Regions from separate parts of the Amorphus sp. MBR-141 genome, predicted to be linked through region 1. Evidence: predicted binding sites of a transcription regulator. Region 1 holds the regulator's gene; the other holds the start of a gene.
What was found. The regulator PhoB, encoded in region 1, activates phosphate uptake and scavenging genes when phosphate is short. The targets are predictions, from matches to a motif close to TGTCATNNANCTGTCAT.

Region 1 (11,423 bases):
CGCCGCGGGCGCCTTCGGGGCCGTCCCGGTGTTCACCGGTACGCTGCTCATCGCCTCCATCGCCATGCTGGTGGCGACCCCGATCGGCCTTCTCACCGCCATCTACCTGGTCGAGTACGCCAACGATCGGGTAAGGGCGACCGTGAAGCCGATCATGGAGATCCTCGCCGGGGTGCCGACGGTGGTGTACGGCTTCTTCGCCGTACTGATCGTCGCGCCGGCGGTGCGCGAGTTCGGGTCCGCCATGGGGCTGGCGGTGTCGCCGAACAGCGCGCTGGCCGCCGGCGGCGTGATGGGGATCATGATCATCCCGTTCATTTCCTCGCTGTCCGACGACGCGCTGAATGCGGTGCCGCGGGCGATGCGGGACGGTTCGCTGGCGATGGGGTCGACCCGCAGCGAGACGATGCTGAACGTGCTGTTGCCGGCGGCGCTGCCGGGCATCATGGGTGGCATCCTGCTGGCCCTCAGCCGGGCCATCGGCGAGACGATGATCGTCGTGATGGCCGCCGGCCTGATCGCCAATCTGACCTTCAATCCCGTCGACAGCGTCACCACGGTGACGGTTCAGATCGTGACCCTCCTCATCGGAGACACGTCCTTCGACAGTCCCAAGACGCTGGCCGCGTTCGCACTGGGCCTGGTTCTTTTCATCATCACGCTGTGCCTCAACGTTCTGGCGATCCGGATCGTCCAGAAATACCGCGAGAAGTACGATTAGATGAGCACGACAGACAACACGGACGGCTTCTGGCAGAGCAAGGAAGCCGTGGCGCGCCGGAAGAAGCGCCACGGGGCCGACAGGCGCCTCCAGATCTTCGGGATCGCCGCGATCTCGACCGCCATCGGGCTGCTCGGCATCCTGATCGTGTCGCTGGTATCGACGGGCTATCAGGCGTTCGTCCAGACCCAGATCGCCCTGACGATCGAGATCGATCCGGCGGAGATCGATGCCGCCGACCCGTCCAAGGGGGATTACCGCGACATTATCATGCGGGCCCTGCAGGCCGAGTTCCCGGACATCGACCAGAGCGAGTACCGCGAACTCGAGCAGATGATGACGCGCAATGCGCGGTTCCTCGTGCGGGACCGCGTCATTGCCGATCCGTCGCTGATCGGCCGCAAGGTGACCTTCGACATCCCGGTGGCCGATCCCATCGACCAGTTGAACAAGGGGGTCATCTCGGCGGATACGCCGGAGGACCGGCGTCGCGTGTCCGATGTCCAGGTCCGGCTGTTCAACGAGCTGGAGGAGCGCGGGCTGGTGTCCACGCCCTTCAACTGGGGCCTCTTCTTCAACGCCGACAGCCGCTTTCCCGAGCTCGCCGGTCTGTCGGGGGCGATCGTCGGATCCTTCTACGCCCTGCTCGTCTGCTTCTTCATCAGCTTCCCCGTCGGGATCGCGGCGGCCATCTATCTGGAGGAGTTCGCCCCGAAGAACCGGATAACCGACGTCATCGAGGTGAACATCAACAACCTGGCGGCGGTGCCCTCGGTGGTGTTCGGCCTGCTGGGCCTGGCGGTCTTCCTGAATTTCTTCGGGCTGCCCCGATCGGCGCCGCTGGTCGGCGGCATGGTTCTCTCGCTGATGACGCTGCCCACCATGATCATCGTCACCCGAGCGGCGCTGAAGGCGGTGCCCCCGTCGATCCGCGAGGGAGGGCTCGGCATGGGCGCATCGAAGCACCAGGTGGTGATGCACCACGTGCTGCCGCTGGCGCTGCCCGGGATCCTGACGGGCACCATCCTCGGCCTGGCCCAGGCGCTGGGCGAAACGGCGCCGCTGTTGCTGATCGGCATGAACGCCTTCATCACCAGCCCGCCTGGCGGGATCCTCGACCCGGCAACGGCGTTGCCGACGCAGATCTTCATCTGGGCCGACAGCCCGGAACGCGGTTTCATGGCGCGGACCTCGGCGGCGATCCTCGTGCTGCTCGGCTTCCTGATCGTGATGAACATGATCGCGATATTTTTGCGCAGCAAGCTTGAGCGGCGCTGGTAATCGAACCGAGGATGGCGACCGGGACCGGGCCAGCCTCGCAAGTGACGGGAGAGTGGTGATGAGTGCAGTGGCAGTCGAAGCGAAGGAAAAGGTGATGGTGGAGACCGTCCGGACGCCGGACGCGCAGCCGCGGCCGGTGAAGATCAAGGCCTCGGGCGTCGATGTGTTCTACGGCGCGAAGCAGGCCCTGTACGGGGTCTCCATCGACATTCCCGAGCGGGCGGTGACGTCCTTCATCGGCCCGTCGGGTTGCGGCAAGTCGACGTTCCTGCGCTGTTTCAACCGCATGAACGACACCATCGACAGCTGCCGGGTCGAGGGCGAGATGCTGATCTCGGACACCAACATCTACGATCCGCGCCTCGACGTGGTCGAGCTGCGGGCGCGCGTCGGCATGGTGTTCCAGAAGCCGAACCCGTTCCCGAAGTCGATCTGGGACAACATCGCCTACGGCCCGAAGATCCACGGCCTCGCCCGCTCGAAGGCGGACTTCGAGGAGATCGTCGAGAAGAGCCTGCAGAAGGCGGGCCTGTGGAACGAGGTGAAGGACAGGCTGCACGAGGCCGGCACCGGCCTGTCGGGCGGCCAGCAGCAGCGCCTGTGCATCGCCCGCGCCATCGCGGTGAACCCGGAAGTGATCCTGATGGACGAGCCGTGCTCGGCCCTCGACCCGATCGCCACCGCCAAGGTGGAGGAGCTGATCGACGAGCTGCGCGAGAACTACACGATCGTCATCGTCACCCATTCGATGCAGCAGGCGGCGCGCGTCTCCCAGCGCACGGCGTTCTTCCATCTCGGGCTGCTGGTCGAGGAGGGGCCCACCAACTTCGTCTTCACCAGCCCGAAGGAAACGCGCACCCAGGACTACATCACCGGCCGCTTCGGCTGAGCGGCCGGGCCGGGGGCGGCCCGGTCGGCCCGGTCCCGCGCCGGGTCGCGCGCAACGGCCGCGGTTTGTGATTGCAGGTCGCCCGGACCTGGAGTCATCGTCATCGCGGGTCATCAGGCGAGCACATCCGCGCCGCCCGGATCAGCCCGATCCGAGCGGGGCGTGCTCCGGCGAACGAAGAAGAAACCGACATGAGCGACCACATCACCGGAGCCTACGACGAGGAACTGCGCGACCTGGTCGGCCGCATCGCCGAAATGGGCGGGCTGGCCGAGCGGCTGGTCTCCGAGGCGGTGACGGCGCTGGCCAAGATCGACATCGCCCGGGCCCAGGGCGTCATCCTCCAGGACCACCGCCTCGACGAGATGCAGCGGCAGGTGGAGGAGCGCGCCATCAGCGTCATCGCGCGCCGCCAGCCGGTCGCCAAGGACCTGCGCGAGATCATCGCGGCGCTCAGGGTGTCGAGCGACCTGGAACGGGTCGGCGATCTTGCCAAGAACATCGCCAAGCGGGTGATCGCGCTGCAGGGCCAGTTCCACTCGAAGCGGCTGATCTTCGGGGTCGAGCACATCTCGGAGATCACGCTGGAGCAGCTGAAGGCGGTGATCGACGCCTACACGGCCCAGGATCTCGAGGCGGCCCATGCGGTGCGCAACCGCGACGACGAGATCGACGCCATGTACACCTCGCTGTTCCGCGAACTCCTGACCTACATGATGGAGGATCCGCGCAACATCACCTTCTGCACCCATCTCCTCTTCTGCGCGAAGAACATCGAGCGGATCGGCGATCACGCGACCAACATCGCCGAAAACATCCACTTCATGGTCACCGGCGAGCAGCCGCAGGAGGAACGACCCAAGCATGATGAATCAAGCTATATCCCGGCCAATTACAGCGCAGACGATTGAGCAGGAACGGGGGCGTGCGCTCATGCCGAAGGTCTTGATCGTCGAGGACGAGGAATCGCTGACGCTGCTGCTGCGCTACAACCTGGAGGCGGAAGGCTACGCGGTCGACGCCTGCGCGCGCGGCGACGACGCCGAGATCCGGCTGCGGGAGAGCGTGCCGGACGTGCTCATCCTCGACTGGATGCTGCCGGGCCTGTCCGGCATCGAGCTGTGCCGGCGGCTGCGCAACCGCGCCCAGACCGAGAAGCTGCCGGTCATCATGCTGACGGCGCGGGGCGAGGAAGCCGAACGCATCCGCGGCCTGTCGACCGGCGCCGACGACTACATGGTGAAGCCGTTCTCCGTGCCGGAGCTGATGGCGCGGATCCGGGCGATCCTGCGCCGCAGCAAGCCGGCGGTGGTGTCGGGCATGCTGTCGGCGGGCGACATCGAGCTCGACCGCACCACCCACCGGGTGCGCCGGGCCGGCCGCGAGATCCATCTCGGGCCGACCGAGTTCCGCCTGCTGGAGTTCCTGATGCAGTCGCCGGGCCGGGTGTTCTCCCGCGAGCAGCTGCTCGACGGGGTGTGGGGCCACGACGTCTATGTCGACGAGCGCACCGTGGACGTGCACGTCGGCCGGCTGCGCAAGGCGATCAACCGCGGCAAGGCGCTCGATCCGATCCGCACGGTGCGCGGGGCGGGCTATGCCTTCAACGACCAGTTCGCCGTCCTGGAGAAATAGCCGGAGCCGGAGCGGCGGGGGCGGCGCGCCGATGGCGGGCGGCCGCCGTCGTGCCGGACGCGTCGTCCTTCCAGGCACGGCGCCGGGCACGAAAAATCCCGGCGCCGCGGCGCCGGGATCTGGCAGGCTCAGGACGGGCGGCCGGGCCAGAGCCACGTCCGATCAGGCGGTCACACCTGATCGACTGGACGTGGCCCCATACCCGCTACCCGGGCTGCGGCGCCGGTCAGCGGCTGCCGCTGCCACCGCCGCCGGAGCGGGACTTGCGGCGATCGGGCGCCGGCTGGTAGGCGACCCGCGAATGGGCGTTGCAGTAGGGCTGGCCGGGCGTCGACTCGCGGCCGCAGAAGGCGAAGTCGTCGCTGCCCGGATCGCCCATCGGCCAGCGGCAGGTGTGCTCGTTGAGCTCCATCAGCGTCTTGCGCTCGCCGAACGGGACGACTTCGGCCGACATCGCCGCGGTCGGCGCCAGCTGGGTTTCCATCTCGGCCTGGGCGACGATCTTCAGCGCGGTGTTGCCGACGAGACGGGTCTGGCGGGAGATCGCCGCGCCGCCGCCGCCACCGCCACTGGTGGTCGCGCCGCCGCCGTTGCCCCCGACGCGGCCGCCGCTCGGCTTGGAGGCCGGGCGCGGCTTGCGCGGCCGGGACGCGCCCGGCGCCTTGGCGCGACCGGACAGGCCGAGGCGATGGATCTTGCCGATCACCGCGTTGCGGGTGATACCTCCCAGCTGTCCGGCGATCTGACTCGCGCTCAGCCCCTCGGCCCAGAGTTTCTCGAGGAGCGAAACGCGTTCTTCAGTCCAGGACATCGGTGTGTCGTCGGCCATCTCGGGACCTCCGTCTGTGGCTCGCAGAATCCTTCGGCCTCGCGGACAACGCCGCGTGTGTGCGCCGATGCGGGTCTGGGTGGGGCCGTGCACGATATGTCGTGCCTTAACGATTTAGATACTACAACATCACGCGAATCGATGACAAGATTCAGCTGATCCAGGTGGCCTGCGGCGCGTCGGTTTTCCCCAACCGAATTCCCGCCGCCGCAGCCATGCGGGAACCCTGCCGGAAGGCCGTCGGACATTGACAGCGGGCGGCGTTCCTCGAATATAGAAAGCTTTCCATCGTGCCGCCTCTTGGCGGCACGATTTGTTTTTCGGGTGCCAACAATCCGACCGCGGCACCTAAACTTGAGAGAACCAATGACAACGTCGGCCCTGTACAAGACCTATGCGCGCGCTGATCTCTCGTTCGAGAGCGGCGAGGGTGCCTGGCTCAACGGGTCCGACGGCCGACGATATCTCGATTTCGGCTCGGGCATCGCCGTGACCGCGCTCGGTCACGCCCATCCCCACCTGGTCGAAACCATGACCGCCATGGCCAGCAAGGTCTGGCACACCTCGAACGTGTTCCGGATTCCCGAGCAGGAGCGGTTCGCCGAGCGCCTGTGCGCGGCGACCTTCGCCGACCGCGTTTTCGTGACCAACTCCGGCACCGAGGCGACCGAGGCGGCGATCAAGACGGCGCGGCGCTACCACTTCGCCAACGGCGCGCCGAACCGCTACCGGATCGTCACCTTCGAAGGGGCCTTCCACGGCCGCACCATGGCCGCCATCGCGGCCGGCGGCACGGCGAAGTACCTGGAAGGCTTCGGCCCGCCGATGGAGGGCTTCGACCATGTGCCGTTCGGCGACTTCGAGGCCGTGAAGGCGGCCGTCGGCCCCGACACGGCGGCGGTGATGATCGAGCCGGTGCAGGGCGAGGGCGGCATCCGCCCGTTCGCCAACGAGTTCATGCGCAAGCTGCGCGAGCTGTGCGACGAGACCGGCACGCTGCTCGTCCTCGACGAGGTGCAGACCGGCATCGGCCGCACCGGCAAGCTGTTCGCCTACGAGTGGTCGGGGATCACCCCGGACGTGATGGCGATCGCCAAGGGCGTCGGCGGCGGCTTCCCGCTGGGCGCGTGCCTGGCGACGGCCGAGGTGGGCGACGCCATGGTGCCGGGCACCCATGGCTCCACCTATGGCGGCAACGCGCTCGCCTGCGCGATCGGCAATGCCGTGCTCGACGTGGTGCTGGCACCCGGCTTTCTCGACCAGGTGGCCGAGAAAGGCCTGATCTTGAAACAGAAGCTCGCAGCGGTGGTGGATTCCCATCCGAGCATCTTCGAAAGCGTGCGCGGCGAGGGCCTGATGCTGGGCCTGAAATGCCGGGCTCCGTCCGGCGACGTGGTGCTGGCGGCGCGCAAGGCGGGTCTCGTCACCATCGGCGCGGGCGACAACGTCGTCCGTCTGCTGCCGCCGCTGGTGGTGACCGCGGCGGAGATCGACGAAGCCATCAACCGCCTCGACGACGCCGCGACGGCGCTGGAGGCGAGCGAACTGACCAAGGCCGGGGGTACGGCATGACGACGAACGGCAAGACACGGCACTTTCTCGACCTGGACGTCCTCTCCAAGGATGTGCTGCGGGGGATCATCGACAACAGCCGCGCCATGAAGGGCACCCGCGACGGCGCCCGCCGCGGCCACGGACCGTTGGCCGGCCGCGTGCTGGCGATGGTGTTCGAGCGTCCGTCGACCCGCACCCGCGTCTCGTTCGACGTGGCGATGCGCGAGCTCGGCGGCGAGACGATCATGCTGACCGGCGCCGAAATGCAGCTCGGCCGCGGCGAGACCATCGCCGACACGGCGCGCGTGCTGTCGCGCTACGTCGACGCGGTGATGATCCGCATCCTCGACCACGACGCGCTCATCGAGTTCGCCGAGTTCGCCACCGTGCCGATCATCAACGGCCTCACCAAGGTCTCGCATCCGTGCCAGATCATGGCCGACGTGCTGACCTTCGAGGAGCACCTCGGGCCGATCGCCGGCAAGAGCGTCGCCTGGACGGGCGATGCCAACAACGTGCTGGCCTCCTGGCTGCACGCCGCCGAGCGCTTCGCCTTCGAGCTGCGCATCGCCACGCCGAAGCAGCTGGCGCCCAACGACGGCAGCATCGAGCGGGCCCGCGCCGCCGGCGCCAAGGTGGTCTGGACCGACGATCCGTTCGAGGCCGTCGACGGGGTCGACTGCGTCGTCACCGACACCTGGATGTCGATGGGCGACCGCGAACGCGAGCGCCGCCACAACCTTCTGAAGCCCTATCAGGTCAACGACCGGCTGATGGCGGCGGCCAACCCGCAGGCGATCTTCATGCACTGCCTGCCGGCCCACCGCGGCGAGGAGGTCACGGAAAGCGTGATCGACGGGCCGCAGTCGGTGGTCTTTGACGAGGCCGAAAACCGCCTACATGCGCAGAAAGGAATTCTGGCATGGTGTTTGGCGGAGACGTTGGCGGCGGAATGACGAGCGGTGGCGCAGACCCCTTGAGGTTGCCCCCCGACGATCTCGTTCTGCCTTTTGCAGTGAACGCGCTCGACGTGCGCGGGCGCGTGGCCCATCTCGGCCCGGTGGTCGATGGCGTGCTGTCGCGCCACGGCTATCCGGAGCCGGTCGCCCGGCTGCTCGGCGAGGCGATGGTGCTGACCGTGCTGCTGGGCAGCGCCCTCAAGTTCGAGGGGCGGTTCATCACCCAGATCCAGAGCGACGGGCCGGTGAGCCTGCTGGTGGTGGACTTCCGCTCGCCCGACCGGGTGCGGGCCTATGCGCGCTTCGACGCAGAGGCGATCGCCGCGCTGGCCGAGGCGGGCACCGTCGCCTTCACCGACCTGGTCGGCAAGGGCCAGCTGGCGCTGACCATCGATCCCGGCGGCCACATGCGCCGCTACCAGGGCGTCGTCGCGCTGGAGGGCGCCAGCCTGGAAGAGGTGGCGCATGCCTATTTCGCCCAGTCCGAGCAGATCCCCACCACGGTGCGGCTTGCCGTGGCGGAGGTGCTGGAGCGGCGCGAGGGCGAGGGGCCGCGGCACAGCTGGCGCGCCGGCGGCGTGCTGGTGCAGTTCCTGCCGGAGTCGGAGGACCGCGTCCGCCACCGCGATCTCGATCCCGGCGACGCGCCGCAAACGATGACCACGCCGGAGGCCGAGCCCGACGACGCCTGGGTCGAGGCGCTGGCGCGCGTCGGCACCCTCGACGACGTCGAGCTCATCGACCCGGAGATCGCGCCGCCGCGGCTGCTGCTGCGGCTGTTCCACCAGCGCGACGTGCGGGTGTTCGAGCCGCTGCCGGTGGCCGAGATCTGCTCGTGCTCGCGCGAGCGGGTGGAGGGCATCGTCCGCCAGTTCGATGCCGAGGAGCGCCGCGACATGGTCGAGGACGGCGAAATCGTCGTGACCTGCGAGTTCTGCAGCTCCACCTACCGGTTCGATCCATCCGATTTCGAGACGGACTCGTAGGACGAGCGCAGGCCACGCGTTAGCGTGTCCAGAACGGGCCCGGCTTCCGCCGGCGGCCCGGTGATGAGGCTTGATCGACGTTGGCAGACCACCAGCCCAGTCCCCGAAAGCGGATGCGGACGGCCCTTGGCGTTGCCGCCAAGGCCGTGCTGCCGGTGCTGGTGCTCGCCGGGGCGGTGGCGCTGACCCAGTGGCTGATCGCCTCCAGGCCCGAGGTCGCCCGCAAGGCGCCCGAGGAAACGGCCTATTCCGTCGAAACCGCCGAGCTTGACCGCGGCCCCCACCGCCCGACGGTGGCGGTCTACGGCGAGGTCGTGTCCGCCGCCCGGGTCGAGCTGCGGGCGCTGGTCGGCGGCGAGATCGTCGAGGTGTCGCCGTCGGTCCGGGTCGGCGGCGCGGTCGCCGAGGGCGAGACGCTGCTGCGCATCGATCCGTTCGCCTACGAGGGTGCGCTGGTGGAGGCCCGCGCCAACCTGGCCGAGGCGAAGGCGGAGATGGCGGCGGCCAAGGCCCGCGTCGCCCTGAAGAGCGGTGCGCTGGAGCAGGTGCAGACCCAGCTGGAGCTCGCCGAGCGCGACCTGGAGCGGGCCCGGACGCTGGTGGAACGCCAGGCCGGCACCGCGCAGTCGGTCGACGAGCGCACGCTGCTGGTGAGCCAGCGCCGCCAGTCGCTCGACCAGCTGACCAACGAGATCGCCATCGAGAAGGCCGGCATCGACCAGCAGACGGCCACCATCGAACGGCTCGAATGGCGCGTCCGCAACGCCGAGCGCGACCTCGCCGACACGTCGCTCAAGGCGCCGTTCGACGGCGTCGTGGTGGCGGAGGAGGTGGAGGTCGGCCGTCGCATCGGCGAGAACGACCTGGCCGTGGCCCTCGACCAGGCCGACGAGGTGGATGTCGAGTTCACCCTCTCCGACCGCCAGTACGGCGCGCTCGTATCGGGCGTTGGCGGGCTCGTCGGCACCGACGCCGAGGTCGTCTGGCGGATCGGCGAGACGCCGCGGCGCTACCGGGCGACGATCGACCGCGTCGGCGCCGAGATCAGCGCCGCGCGGGGCGGCATCCAGGTCTATGCCCACCTGGACGCCGACGCCGGCACGCCGCTGCCGCGGCCGGGCGCCTTCGTCGAGGTGCGGATGCCCGGCCGACGCTTCGAGGACTCGCTGCGGCTGTCGGCCGCCTCGGTCTACGAGGGCGACCACGTGTTCGTGGTCCGCGACAGCCGGCTGGTCAAGAGAAGCGTCTCGGTGCTCGCCCAGGACGGCGAGACCGTCATCGTCGACGGCGACCTTGCGGCCGGCGACCACGTGCTGGTCACCCGCATCGCCGAGGCCGGCGACGGCGTGCTGGTGAAGGAGACGCTCACGCCGCCGGAGGCCGAGCCGGCGACCGCGGCCAGCGGCTCGGCCGCCCGGGTGCTGCCCCAATGAGCGCGCCCGGCCGCCGCGGCGGCGGGCTGATCCAGCTGTTCGTCCGCCATCCGAACGCCGCCAACCTGCTGATGATCCTGATGCTGCTGGCCGGCGCCTTCTCGCTGGCGCGCATCAACACCCAGTTCTTCCCGACCGTCGAGGAAAAGCAGATCACCGTCTCCGTCACCTGGTCGGGGGCGAGCGCGGAGGACGTGGCGGCCAACATCCTCGACGCGGTCGAGCCGGCGGTGCGCTTCCTCGACGGCGTCGACCACGTCACCTCCTACGCCCGGGAGGGCGCCGGCACGACGATCATCGAGTTCGACGCGGCGACCGACATGCAGAAGGCGCTCGCCGACGTCGAGCAGGAGATCGACCAGATCACCACCCTGCCGGAGGAAAGCGAGAAGCCGACGATCACCAGCAACCGCTTCCACGACACGGTGGCGAAGCTGATCCTCACCGGCCCGTTCGACGAGGCGGCGCTGCAGATCTACGCCAAGCGCATCCGCGACGACCTGCTCGACCGGGGCATCGACAAGGTGACCTTCACCGGCATGCGCGACCGGGAGATCGAGGTGTCGGTGCCGGAGACGACGCTGGTCCGGCTCGGCATGAGCATCGAGGACGTGGCGACGGCGATCGCCAGGAACACCCTCGACCGGCCGACTGGAACCGTGTCGGGCAGCGTGGAGAAGCAGGTGCGCGCGCTGGCGCCGGGCGAGACGCCCGAGGAGCTCGCCGACATCGAGGTGAAGACGTTCCCGAGCGGCGAGCGCATCCTGCTGCGCGACATCGCCACCGTCGGCAACGCCTTCGACGACGACGCCACGCGCGGCCTGCACGGCGGCATGCCGGCGATCGGCATCGTGGTGCAGCGGGCGGTGTCGGCCGACGCGCTGGAGACCGACGCCATCCTGAAGGCCTATCTCGCCGACACCCGGGCGACGCTGCCGGCGACCCTGCAGATCCTGGAAACCCAGGACACGGCGAGCTTCCTGTGGGACCGCATCAACCTGCTCCTCCGCAACGGCTGGCAAGGGCTGCTGGTGGTGCTGCTGGTGCTGTTCACCTTCCTCAACGCCCGCATCGCGACGTGGGTGGCGCTGGGCATCCCGATCTCCATGTCGGCGACCATCGCCATCATGTACCTG
Region 2 (11,423 bases), on a different contig from region 1:
GCGCTCGGACCCTTGTTCAGGTTGAGGAGATCCTGGGCGAGCGGATCGTAAGGGGCGATCAGCGGCGCGAAGATGGCCGCCAGCACGATGATCAGGACGATCGCGCCGCCGATCAGCGCCCCGGGGGAAACGGCCCCCGGGACGTGTCGTCGGACGCCGGCCGAAGCCGGCGGTGCCAAGTCTGCGCCCGCATCGCGCTCCGGTTTTCCAGAGGCGGCCACGTGGTGGACGGCGGGCCGGTTGGATCCGATGTCGTCGTGAGCGGAGACGAGCGCCATGACGGTCAGTCCTGCTTGAGCCAGGTCTGGGCGATGCCGCCGCTCGCCCAGTTCGGCGACCAGGTGAAGCCCGGCTCGTAGCCCTGGACCGCCTCGCGCATGGCGATGGTGTTGGCGGCGTGGCCGAGGACGACCGTGTAGTAGTTGTCCAACACCCGCTGCCAGGCGGCGAGATAGAGCGCCTTGCGCTTGTCCTCGTCGGTCTCCGCGACGGCCTGCTTGATGAGCGCGTCGAGTTCCGGATCCTGGACGCCGCCCCACAGGACGGGGTTCGGGCCATCGCTCATCAGCCGCACGAAGCGCAGGAAGATGTCGGCGCGCGGCCCGGAGGCCATGGTGTTCATGTCCCAGTCGTACTGGCCGAGGCGGTTCTGGGCGCCGAGGTCGTCGAGGGCGACGTGGTTCACCTGGAAGCCGAGCTGGCGCACCATCTGCACGACGACCTGCGGATAGTTCTCCTGCCAGGAGACGAACTCGATGGTGACGTCCTCCGGCGTCACGCCGGCCTCGGCCAGCATCGCCTTCGCCTTGTCGAGATGCGGCGCGGCGTGCTTGTCGGCGTCATGCAGCGCCTGGTCGAAGTAGACGTGCCCGGGCATGACCATCTGGTTGGTCACCACGCCGTCGTCGCCGGCCAGGAAGTTCATGAAGGCCTGCTTGTCGACCGCGTACATGATCGCCTCGCGGACGCGGGGATCGTCGAAGGGCGGGCGCGGATTGCGGTTGTTGAAGGAGACGAAGTACCAGGTGGAGTCCTTCAGGGTGCTCACCCGGACGTCGCCGGTCTTGGCCAGTTGGGTCGACTCGTCGCGGGGAACGCTGGCGATGTCGATGTCGCCGGCGCGCATGGCGCCCGACTTGTCGAGGTCCTCGCGCAGGTTAGCCTCGACCGCCTCCAGATAGGGCATGTCGCCGCGCCAGTAGGCCTTGTGGGCCGGGGCATACAGCCGGATCTGGGGCTGCCATTCGCCGAACGAGAACGGCCCGGTGCCGATCGGGGTGGTGATGGTCTCTTCCCAGCCCGGCGACTTCGGCGACAGGATCCACAGCTCCGAGAGCAGGTTGGTCAGCGGCGCGTAGGGTTCCGTCATCTGGATGACGACGGTGCGGCCGTCCGTGGCCTCGGCTCCATCGACGAGCTTCATGGCGGAGGCGAGCCAGCCGCCCTTCACGTTGGAGCGCACGCGCTCGACGTTGGCGACCACGTCGTCGGCGGTCAGCGTGTCGCCGTTGTGGAAGGTGACCCCGTCACGGATGGTGAACGTGTAGGTCATGCCGTCGTCTGAGACCTCGACGGCTTCCGCCAGGAACGGCTCGACGCGGCCATCCGGCCCGATGGAGGTCAGCGCCTCGGCATAGAGCTGCTGCACGGCGATCGAGCCGGTGTGGCGGTGCGGATCGGAGGTGTCGAGGCCGAGGGTCGCGTAGCGCAGCACGCCGCCACGGGTGACATCCTGGGCATGCAGCGAGATCGGAAGCGTCGCGACCAGCGCGGTGGTGGCGGCGCCCAGCATCAGCTGGCGACGGGTGAGCGAAGGGGATTTCATGGTTCAGGTCTCCGGCGTCATGGAGGGGGAAGCGGCTTGCAGGGCCCGCCCGTCGAGGTCGTCGGCAGGAAGGCCGAGATGGGCGAGAAAGGTGGGGGCGAGATCGACGGCCGATGTCGTCGCGCCGTGGCGGCCGCCGGGCGCGAACCCGCGTCCCGACAGCATCAGGACCGGCGACTGCTCGCGGGCCGCGAGGCCGCCGTGCTGGCCGCAGCCGGTGCGGTCGGCCTTGCCCGGACCGGGCATCACCGCAGCGCTCAGGCCCGGCACGCCGAAGGCGTTGTCGGCGTCGCTCGCCGCCATCGAGAGGGCGATCGCGGGACCGGTCTCCGGGTGGTGGCGGATGTCAGCCAGTGCTGCGCCGTGAAAGACCGGGCCGGCCCAGGGCTGGGCGGCGAGATGCGCGGCAATCGCGTCAATCCGTTCCGCGTGGTCGGGGTGGATGTAGATCAGGGCCGCGGTGCCGTTGGGCGCCACCACCACATCGTCGGAGGTGTCCGCCTGCTTGAGGCCTGCCGCGACGAGGGAGCCGGCGACGTCGATCGTCTCGGTGACCGTCTGGTGGCCGTGGTCGGAGCCGACCGACAGCAGGATGTCCTCACCGGCGGCGATGCGGGCGTCGACCGCGCCGATGACGGTGCCGGCAAGCGCGTCGACCGCGGCGAGCAGGTCCAGGTGCTCCGGCGAGCCGAGCGGCAGGGCGTGTTGGGAGGTGTCGGGTTCGGACAGCCAGAGCAGCGCGAAGGCGGCGTCGCCGTCCACACCTTCGGCGACGAAGCGGCGGGTCATCTCCCGGTCGCCATCGATGCCGAGCGCGATCGCCAGCGCGTCGGTCTCGGGGACCGGTATGCGGCCGGGCCCGAACGATCCGGCGCGATGGTAGACGTGGCCGTGCCCGTCGGGATCGTGGGCGTAGGCGGCTCCCGGCGAGACGTTGTTGAAGACGATCGCGCCGCCGTGGGGGGCGACCCGTTCGGCCAGCGTCGGCATGGCGAGCGAACATCCGGTGACGGCGCGCTTGTGCTGCAGGAACTCCGGCTTGCCGGCGTCGTGCAGCACCAGCCGACCGTCTTCCATGAGGGCCATCGCGTTGCCCTGCAGGCCGTTGCGCGCCGGGTGGCAGCCGGTGGCGAAGGCCGCCGAGACGACGCGGGTCGCCGACGGAAACACCGACCGATGGGCCTCGAACACCGTCGCGCGGGCGGCAAAGCGGACGAGGTTGGGCATGATCTCCGGGCGCACGAAATCGCGCCTGAGGCCGTCCAGCATGATCGCGATGACGCGGGCCATGACTTCAATCCGTCCCGTTGATGGCGAACTCGAAAATGTCGAAGTTGCGCAAGGTCCCCTCGGCGCGCGCGCGATAGGCGGCGTTGAGCGGCCGCGAGAGGATGAACGGCACCCGCTGCTCGGACAGGCCGCCGTGAGACCGGAGCCTTGTACCTGCGAGCTGTGACAGGTCGTGGTCGGCCGACCGGGCGCCCAGCGCCACGCCGGGCGCGCCGACGACGACGATGTCGGCCTCGCGGTCCGCCGGCAGTTCGAAGCGTGCGCAAGCCTCGTCCCGGCCAAGTGCCAGGTCGACGCCGTCGATGGCGGCGACGTATGCCAGCACCGTCCCGGCATCGAGCCCCGCGTCGAGGACGTGGACCCGCACGAAGCCGCCGAGCGCGCCGTGGTGGCGGACGAACGGATCGGTGATCGGGCAGATGACGCGGGTGCGGCCTTCGCCGAAGCGGGCGTTCAGCGCGTCGCCGAGATAGACGACGTTGGGGCTGCCGTCGGCGGTCGCCATGTCGGTCATGCCGTGGTCGGCGACGATGCCCACGGTGGCGCCGAGCTCGGCCAGCCGGCCGAGCCGCGCGTCCACCTCGGCCATGAAGGCGTTGGCGTCCGGGGTGCCGGGGGCATGGCTGTGCTGGACGAGATCGGAGAGCGACAGGTAGAGGAGGTCGGGCGACCGCTCCTCGAGCAGCCGGACGCCGGCATCGAGCACGAACAGGGAGAGGTCGGGCTGGTACTGGCCCGGCGTCGGGCGGCCGACCAGCCGGGTCGCATCTTCGATGCCGTTGCGCGCGAGCGTCGCCAGATGCGCCTTCTCGGCGGAGAAGGCGATCCCGTCCATGTCCTTGCCGAGCGCCTTCAAGAGCTTGTCCTTGGCGGTGACGGTCGCGACCTCGGCACCGGCGCGGGAGAAGGCGGAGAGGATCGTCGGCGCCACCATGCCGGCATCGTCCAGCATCATCACCTCGTCGCCGGTTACGACGTCGAGGAAGTAGTTGCCGGAGATGCCGTGGACGCGCGGCGGGGCGCCGCAGACGATCGAGACGTTGTTGGGGTTGGTAAAGGTCGGCATCGCCGCCAGCGCCTCGCCGGCAAAGCCGTCGCGCATCATGCGGTCCATGTGCGGCACCACCCCGTCGCGGCGTGCCGCCTCGACATACGCGGGATCGCATCCGTCGTAGCAGATCACGACGACGGGATGCTGGGGCCAGCGATAGCTGCGGCCGTTCACATCGACCGTTCGGTCATCGGCGGCATCGGACCTGGGCACTGCGACGGACATCCTTGCTCCCTGTTATCAAAGCGCCATGGGCGTGCTGTATGCTAATGAATTCAAATACATATTCGATGTATTGAACGTATTCCCATTATGTTGATCCGTGGAATTCGTTCAATCGAAATAAAATCGGAGATGTGTGAGGGTTGCTCACATGACAAAACGAAGACTTCCGCCGATGAAATCTATGATGGCGCTGGAAAGTGTCGTCAGGAGCGGGAGTGTTTCCGCCGCGGCGGACGATCTTGCTGTGACCCACGGCGCTGTGAGCAAGCAAATCACGCTGCTTGAAGAGTGGCTGGGGCGTCCGCTGTTCGCGGAGAAGCGCCGCGGCATGATCGCCAACGCCGCCGGCGAGCGGCTTGCGGCGGCGACGGCGGAAGCCTGCCGGATTCTTGCCACCGCCCTGGACGAGATCGAGGCGGAGGATGGCGCGGCCGAGCTGAACGTGGTCGCGCCGGCGACCTTCGCCATGCGCTGGCTGATCCCGCGGCTGCCGTCGTTCCAGGCGGCAGGGCAGGGGGTACGGGTGCGCGTGCGGCCGACCCACACGACCGAGGACTGGGACGCGCTCGACTGCGACGTGATGGTCCGAAGGGGGCGGGCGCTGGCGCCGCGCTTCGACCCGCGTCCGATCTTCGTGGAGGAGCTGGGGTTGGTGATGGCGCCGGGACTGGCCGGCGCGTCGGCGCCGTCGGCGCTGCCGCTGGTGTCGGCGGAAACGCGCGCCGGTGAACTGGATCGCTGGTTCGCCCATGCGACGGGCACGCATGCGGCACCCGAGGCGATCGCCTTTCCGCATTTCTACATCGCGCTGGAGGCGGCGCTGTCCGGCATCGGCGCGCTCGTCGCGCCGCTGTTCCTGGTCGACGAGCTGCTGCGGGCCGGCCATCTGGTGGAGCCGTGGCCCGACCGGCGGGTCGCCGGGGCGACCTACAGCGTCGGCGTCAATCCCGAGGGGGGCAACGTGGCGGCCTCCCGGCAGGTCGCTGACTGGCTCTGCAGGGCGGCGGGAGATCGCGCCGGGCGCGCGGTCGGCGATGGCGAGCGGAGCGGCCTGCCGGCCGGTCCGGGCACGGCGGTGCAGGCACCGCCGCGCTGAGGCGCGCTTCGCTCCCGAATCCGCGAAGGCGTGACCCGGTCAGCTCGACGCGACCTGAATGCAGAGGGGCTGCTCGAGAGCTTGGGTCCTGAGCGATCTCTCGCCGGCCGGACGAACGGGTTCAGCCGACGAAGCCTCTACCGATCCGAGGTCTGCCAGCGCGGATTGATCCACGGTTCGGCGTTATCGGCGGCAAGCGGCGGCTTGCCGAGGATCATGTCCGAGGCCTTCTCGCCGACCATGATCGACGGCCCGTTGAGGTTGCCGTTGGTGATGCGCGGGAAGATCGAGGAATCGACCACCCGCAGCGCGTCGACGCCGATCACCCGGCATTCCGGGTCGACGACGGCCATCGGGTCGCTGGCCTTGCCCATCCTGGCGGTGCCGCATGGATGGTAGGCGCTTTCCGCATGCTCGCAGATGAAGGCGTCGATCTCGTCGTCGCTCTGGCAGGCGGCACCCGGCTGGATCTCCTTGCCGCGATAGGGGTCGAACGCCGGCTGGGAGAAGATCTCCCGGGTCAGCCGGATGCAGTGGCGGAAATCGACCCAGTCCTGCTCGGTGGACATGTAGTTGAAGAAGATGCGCGGGGCCTCGGCGGGATCGGCGCTCTTCAGGGTGACCTCGCCGCGCGACGGCGAGCGCATCGGGCCGACATGGGCCTGGAAGCCGTGCCCCTCGGCGGCCGCCTTGCCGTCGTAGCGCACCGCGATCGGCAGGAAATGATACTGGATGTCGGGATACTCGACGCCCGGCTTGGAGCGAAGGAAGGCCGCGCTCTCGAACTGGTTGGAGGCACCGAGGCCGGTCTTGAAGAACAGCCATTCGGCGCCGGCCAGCGCCTTCCCGAACAGGTTCCAGTGCTTGTAGAGGGTGATCGGCTGGGTGCAGGCCTGCTGCACGTAGACCTCCAGGTGATCCTGCAGGTTCTTGCCGACGCCGGCCCGGTCGGCGACCACGTCGATGCCGTGCTCGGCCAGGTGGGCGGCCGGACCGACGCCCGACAGCATCAGCAGCTTCGGCGTGTTGATGGAGGAGGCGGCGAGGATCACCTCGCGCCGCGCCCGGACGATCTCGATCTTGCCGCCGCGCTCGATCTCGACGCCGACGGCGCGGCCGTTCTCGATGACGACCCGGCGGGCGAGGCAGCGGACCATGTCGAGGTTGGACCGCTTGAGCGCCGGCTTCAGGTAGGCGTTGGCGGTGGACCAGCGGCGGCCCTTCCAGACCGTCTGCTCCATCGGGCCGAAGCCCTCCTGCTTTTCGCCGTTGTAGTCCGCCGTGAGTTCGAAGCCGGCTTCTTCGCCGGCCTTCACGAAGGCGTGGAACAGTGGGTTCCGGCGGGAGCCGCGCGAGACGTGCATCGGCCCCGACCGGCCGCGCCAGTCCGGATCGCCGCCGTGGCCGCCGTCGTGCCAGTGCTCCATGCGCTTGTAGTAGGGGAGCACGTCGGCATAGGACCAGCCGGTGGCGCCGCTCTCGGCCCAGTGGTCGAAGTCGCGGGCGTGGCCGCGGACATAGACCATGCCGTTGATCGACGACGAACCGCCGACCACCTTGCCGCGCGGCGTGACCAGCCGGCGGCCGCCGAGGCCGGGCTCCGGCTCCGAGGCAAAGCCCCAGTCGTAGCGGGGCATGTTCATCGGGTAGGAGAGCGCCGCCGGCATCTGGATGAACGGACCGGCATCGCTGCCGCCGTACTCCAGCACGAGCACGCTGTGCCTGCCGTCCTCCGACAGGCGCGCGGCCAGGGCCGACCCGGCCGAGCCGGACCCGACGATCACGAAATCCGCTTCGCTCATATCATTTTCTACGATCGCCGGACGGATCGCCCGGCACCGCCTCCTTGTCGTGTCAGTAGGGGCTCTCGACGGGACCGAGGCCCACGTGAATGGTCTTGAGCTGCGAGTAGAATTCCATCGCGGCGCGGCCGTTTTCCCGGCCGAGGCCCGACTTCTTGACACCGCCGAAGGGCGCCTCGACCGGCGTCAGGTTGTAGGTGTTGATCCAGCAGATCCCGGCCTGGAGCTGGCCGGCGACCCGGTGGCCTCGGGTGAGGTCGCGCGTGAACACGCCGGCCGCAAGACCGAACTGGGTGCCGTTGGCACGGGCCACGCCCTCCTCCTCGGTCTCGAAGGTGAGGACCGACATCACCGGCCCGAAGATCTCCTCGCGGGCGATCGTCATGTCGTCGGTGACGTCTGAGAAGATCGTCGGCTCCACGTAGGCGCCGGCATCGAATGCGCCACCCGTGGGCACGCCGCCGCCATAGTCCAGCGTCGCGCCTTCGCTGCGGCCCGTCTCGACGTATCCCAGCACTTTCTCGCGCTGCGCTTCGGACACCAGCGGCCCCATCTGGGTGTCGGGATCGAGTGGATCGCCGATGCGGATCGCCCGGGTGCGCTCGACCAGCCGCTCGATGAACCGGTCCTTGATGCCCGACTGGACGAAGACGCGGGTGCCGTTGGAGCAGATCTGGCCGGTGGAATAGAAGTTGCCCAGCATGGCGCCGCCGATCGCATCCTCCAGGTCGGCGTCGTCGAAGATCAGGATCGGCGACTTGCCGCCGAGCTCCATGGTGACGTGGCGCATGCCGGCGGCGGCAGCCGCGTAGACCCGCGCGCCGGTCGGCACCGAGCCGGTCAGAGACACCTTGGCGGTCAGCGGATGGGTGGACAGGGCAGCGCCCACCTCGCCGAATCCCTGGACGACGTTGAACAGGCCGGCCGGGGCACCGGCCTCCATGAAGATCTCGGCGAGCTTGAGCGCGCACAGTGGCGTCATCTCAGACGGCTTGAACACCATCGCATTGCCGCAGGCGAGCGCCGGCGCGGCCTTCCAGCAGGCGATCTGGGTCGGGTAGTTCCAGGCGCCGATGCCGACGCAGACGCCGAGCGGCTCGCGCACGGTGTAGGCGAAGTCGGTGCCCAGCGGCACGCTCTCGCCGGCGATCGACGCGGCCATCGAGGCGAACCACTCTAGTGAATCGGCGCCCGAAGTGGCGTCGGCGACCAGCGTCTCCTGGATCGCCTTGGAGGTGTCCAGGGTCTCCAGCTCCGACAATGCCGCGTTGCGTTCGCGGATGATGTCGGCGGTGCGGCGCAGGATGCGCGACCGCTCGACCGGCATCATCGCCGCCCATTCGGCCTGGGCGCGGGCGGCCGAGGCCATCGCCTTTTCGATCACCGCGGGCGTCGCGGCGTGGAGCTTGGCAATGGTTTCGCCGGTGGCGGCGTAGACGCTCTCGAAGGGCTTGCCGTCGGCGTCCTCCAGATAGGCGCCGTCGACGAAATGGCTGGCGGTGGGTTGGGCTCGCATACGTCAGTCTCCTCGCGGCCAGCGCTGGGAGGCTTCCAGCACGTTCAGGTCCATGTGGTTGCGCATGTAGCGCTCGGACGCCTTCTTCAGGGGCTGGAAGTCCCACGGATAGTAGGCGCCGTTGCGCAGGGCGGCGTAGACGACATGGCGCCGGGCCTGGCTCTCGCGCACCTCGGCGTCGTAGGCGGGCATGTCCCAGAGATCGCGCACCTGCGCGGCCATCCGCGCGGTGACCTCCGCGTGCGCCGGGTCATCGGCGAGGTTCCGGCGCTCGTGGGGGTCGGCCTGAAGATCGAACAGCAGCGGCGGATCGACCTCGCAATGCACGTATTTGAAACGCCCGTCGCGGATTGCCACCAGCGGCGCGATGGAGGCTTCTGCGGCGTACTCGATCCGCACCGGTACCTGGCGGGCGGCGCCCGAGGCGATCGGCACCAGGCTCTCGCCGTCGGTCCACGGGGTCACTTCGCCCAGATTGATGCCGACCAGGTCGGCGATGGTGGGCGTGACGTCCATGGTCGAGACCGGCGTGTCGATGCGGCCCGGCGCCATCTGCGGCGCGGCGATCATCAGCGGCACCCGGGAGGAACCGTCGAAGAAGCTCATCTTGAACCACAGGCCGCGCTCGCCGAGCATGTCGCCGTGGTCGGACACGAACAGGATGATGGTGTCTTGCGTCTGGTCGGTGCCGTCGAGCGCTTCCAGGATCTCGCCGATCTTGTCGTCGAGATAGGAGACGTTGGCGAAGTAGGCGCGGCGCGAGCGGCGGATATCCGCGTCGGTGATGTCGAAGCTGCGCCAGTCGTTGGCGTCGAAGATGCGCTTGGAATGGGCGTCATGGTCGGCGTAGTCGATCGCCGGGACCGACGGATCGAGGTGGTCGCAACCCTCGTAGAGGTCCCAGTATTTCTTCCGCGCCACGTACGGGTCGTGGGGGTGCGTGAAGGAGACGGTGAGCAGCCACGGCCGCGCATCGGCGCGCCGGCCGAGATCGTAGATCTTGCGGACGGACTCGTAGGCGACCTCGTCGTCGTATTCGAGCTGGTTGGAAATCTCGCCAACGCCCGAGCCGGTCACCGAGCCCATGTTGTGGTACCACCAGTCGATGCGCTCGCCGGGCTTGCGGTAGTCCGGGGTCCAGCCGAAATCGGCCGGGTAGACGTCGGTGGTCAGCCGCTCCTCGAAGCCGTGCAGCTGGTCCGGGCCGACGAAGTGCATCTTGCCCGACAGCGTCGTCTGGTAGCCGGCGAGGCGCAGGTGATGGGCGAAGGTCGGGATGTCGGAGGCGAACTCGGCGGCGTTGTCGTAGACGCGGGTGCGGCGCGGCAACTGGCCCGACATGAAGCTCGCCCGGCCCGGCGCGCAGAGCGGCGAGCCGGTGTAGGCGTTGGCGAAGCGGGTCGAACGGGCGGCGAGCGCCTTGAGGTTCGGCGCATGCAGGAAGTCGGCCGGGCCGTCGGGGAAGAACGGGCCGGCGAGTTGATCCACCATAAGGATGAGAACGTTCGGTTTGGCTGTCATCCGACGGTCTCCTGTTGGGTCGTGGCAAGGCAGGCGAGGCTGAGGTCGAGATAGTCGACGACCATCGCAGCCGCCTGGGCGGGGTCGACGGTGTGGGCGCGCAGCGCCGCGCGGATGTAGAAGCCGTCGATCATGGCGGCGAGGCCCTTGGCGATGCGCCGTGCATCGTCCTCGGGTGCCAGTTCGACGAGGGCCGAGACGAGGTTGCTGTCCAGCCGGCGCTGATAGACGGCCAGCAGCCGTGCCGCCTCGGGCGAGCGCTGGGCCATCACGTAGAAGACCAGCCACGCCGCGATAACGGCGGGCTCGAACTGGCCCGGCTCGAAGCAGGCCTCGATGACGGCGTGCAGACGCTCGCGCGGGCTGTCGCAGCTCTGGTAGCCCTCGCGCACCTGCGCGCCGAAGTCGTCGAGAATGCGCCGCATCGCGGCGAGAAGGATGTCATCCTTCGACCCGAAGTAGTGATGGGCAAGCGCCGAGGATACGCCCGCGCGCCGGGCAATTCCGGCGACCGTCACGTCGAGGGAGCCCACCGCTCCGACCTCCGCGATCGCTGCCAGCACGAGGGCGTCCTTGCGGACCGCCTGTATCCCAACCTTTGGCATCCGACTCCGTCTTCGGGCGTTCGTGCCCATTGTTGGCGCGGGGTTGCGCGAACCAAGGCCGTTTACATCTGTGTCAATATGATGTTGATTGACTGATCAATCAAGAAAGACCGTCCAGCCGGTGGACAAACCAACCGGTAAGGCGAGGGAACACATTTTTCTGCGCCCGTCATTGAGGGGCGCTGCCACGGAAACGGGAGATACTCATATGCTTCGCACCTTCGGCTCGATTTGCGCGTTCGCCCTCGCGACTGCGCCAATGCTCTCCGGCGCCGCGTACGCCCAGGCCAAATGCGACTCCGTTACGATGTCCGATGTCGGCTGGACCGACATCACGACCACCACCGCCGCGACGAAGCACGTTCTGCAGGGCCTCGGCTACGACGTCGACGTGAAGGTGCTGTCGGTGCCGGTGACCTTTGCATCGCTGAAGAGCGACGACGTCGACGTGTTCCTCGGCAACTGGATGCCGGCGCAGACCTCCGCCATCAA

Region 2: the regulator PhoB is predicted to act here: its motif matches at 4,402-4,418, upstream of phnA (phosphonoacetate hydrolase).

What each region holds. Positions count from the first base shown of each region.
Region 1 is NZ_JBRJGW010000003.1:293,623-305,045, reverse strand. It holds gene pstC (phosphate ABC transporter permease subunit PstC) at 1-721, shown strand, start outside; gene pstA (phosphate ABC transporter permease PstA) at 722-2,002, shown strand; gene pstB (phosphate ABC transporter ATP-binding protein PstB) at 2,097-2,891, shown strand; gene phoU (phosphate signaling complex protein PhoU) at 3,083-3,802, shown strand; gene phoB (phosphate regulon transcriptional regulator PhoB) at 3,825-4,526, shown strand; gene ACSSVZ_RS06235 (GcrA family cell cycle regulator) at 4,753-5,355, opposite strand; gene ACSSVZ_RS06230 (acetylornithine transaminase) at 5,722-6,927, shown strand; gene argF (ornithine carbamoyltransferase) at 6,924-7,865, shown strand; gene ACSSVZ_RS06220 (Hsp33 family molecular chaperone) at 7,832-8,854, shown strand; gene ACSSVZ_RS06215 (efflux RND transporter periplasmic adaptor subunit) at 8,968-10,287, shown strand; gene ACSSVZ_RS06210 (efflux RND transporter permease subunit) at 10,284-11,423, shown strand, end outside.
Region 2 is NZ_JBRJGW010000008.1:105,257-116,679, forward strand. It holds gene ACSSVZ_RS12950 (ABC transporter permease) at 1-278, opposite strand, end outside; gene ACSSVZ_RS12955 (ABC transporter substrate-binding protein) at 284-1,825, opposite strand; gene ACSSVZ_RS12960 (alkaline phosphatase family protein) at 1,829-3,115, opposite strand; gene phnA (phosphonoacetate hydrolase) at 3,120-4,391, opposite strand; gene ACSSVZ_RS12970 (LysR substrate-binding domain-containing protein) at 4,576-5,487, shown strand; gene betA (choline dehydrogenase) at 5,625-7,289, opposite strand; gene betB (betaine-aldehyde dehydrogenase) at 7,342-8,805, opposite strand; gene betC (choline-sulfatase) at 8,809-10,326, opposite strand; gene betI (transcriptional regulator BetI) at 10,323-10,931, opposite strand; gene choX (choline ABC transporter substrate-binding protein) at 11,140-11,423, shown strand, end outside.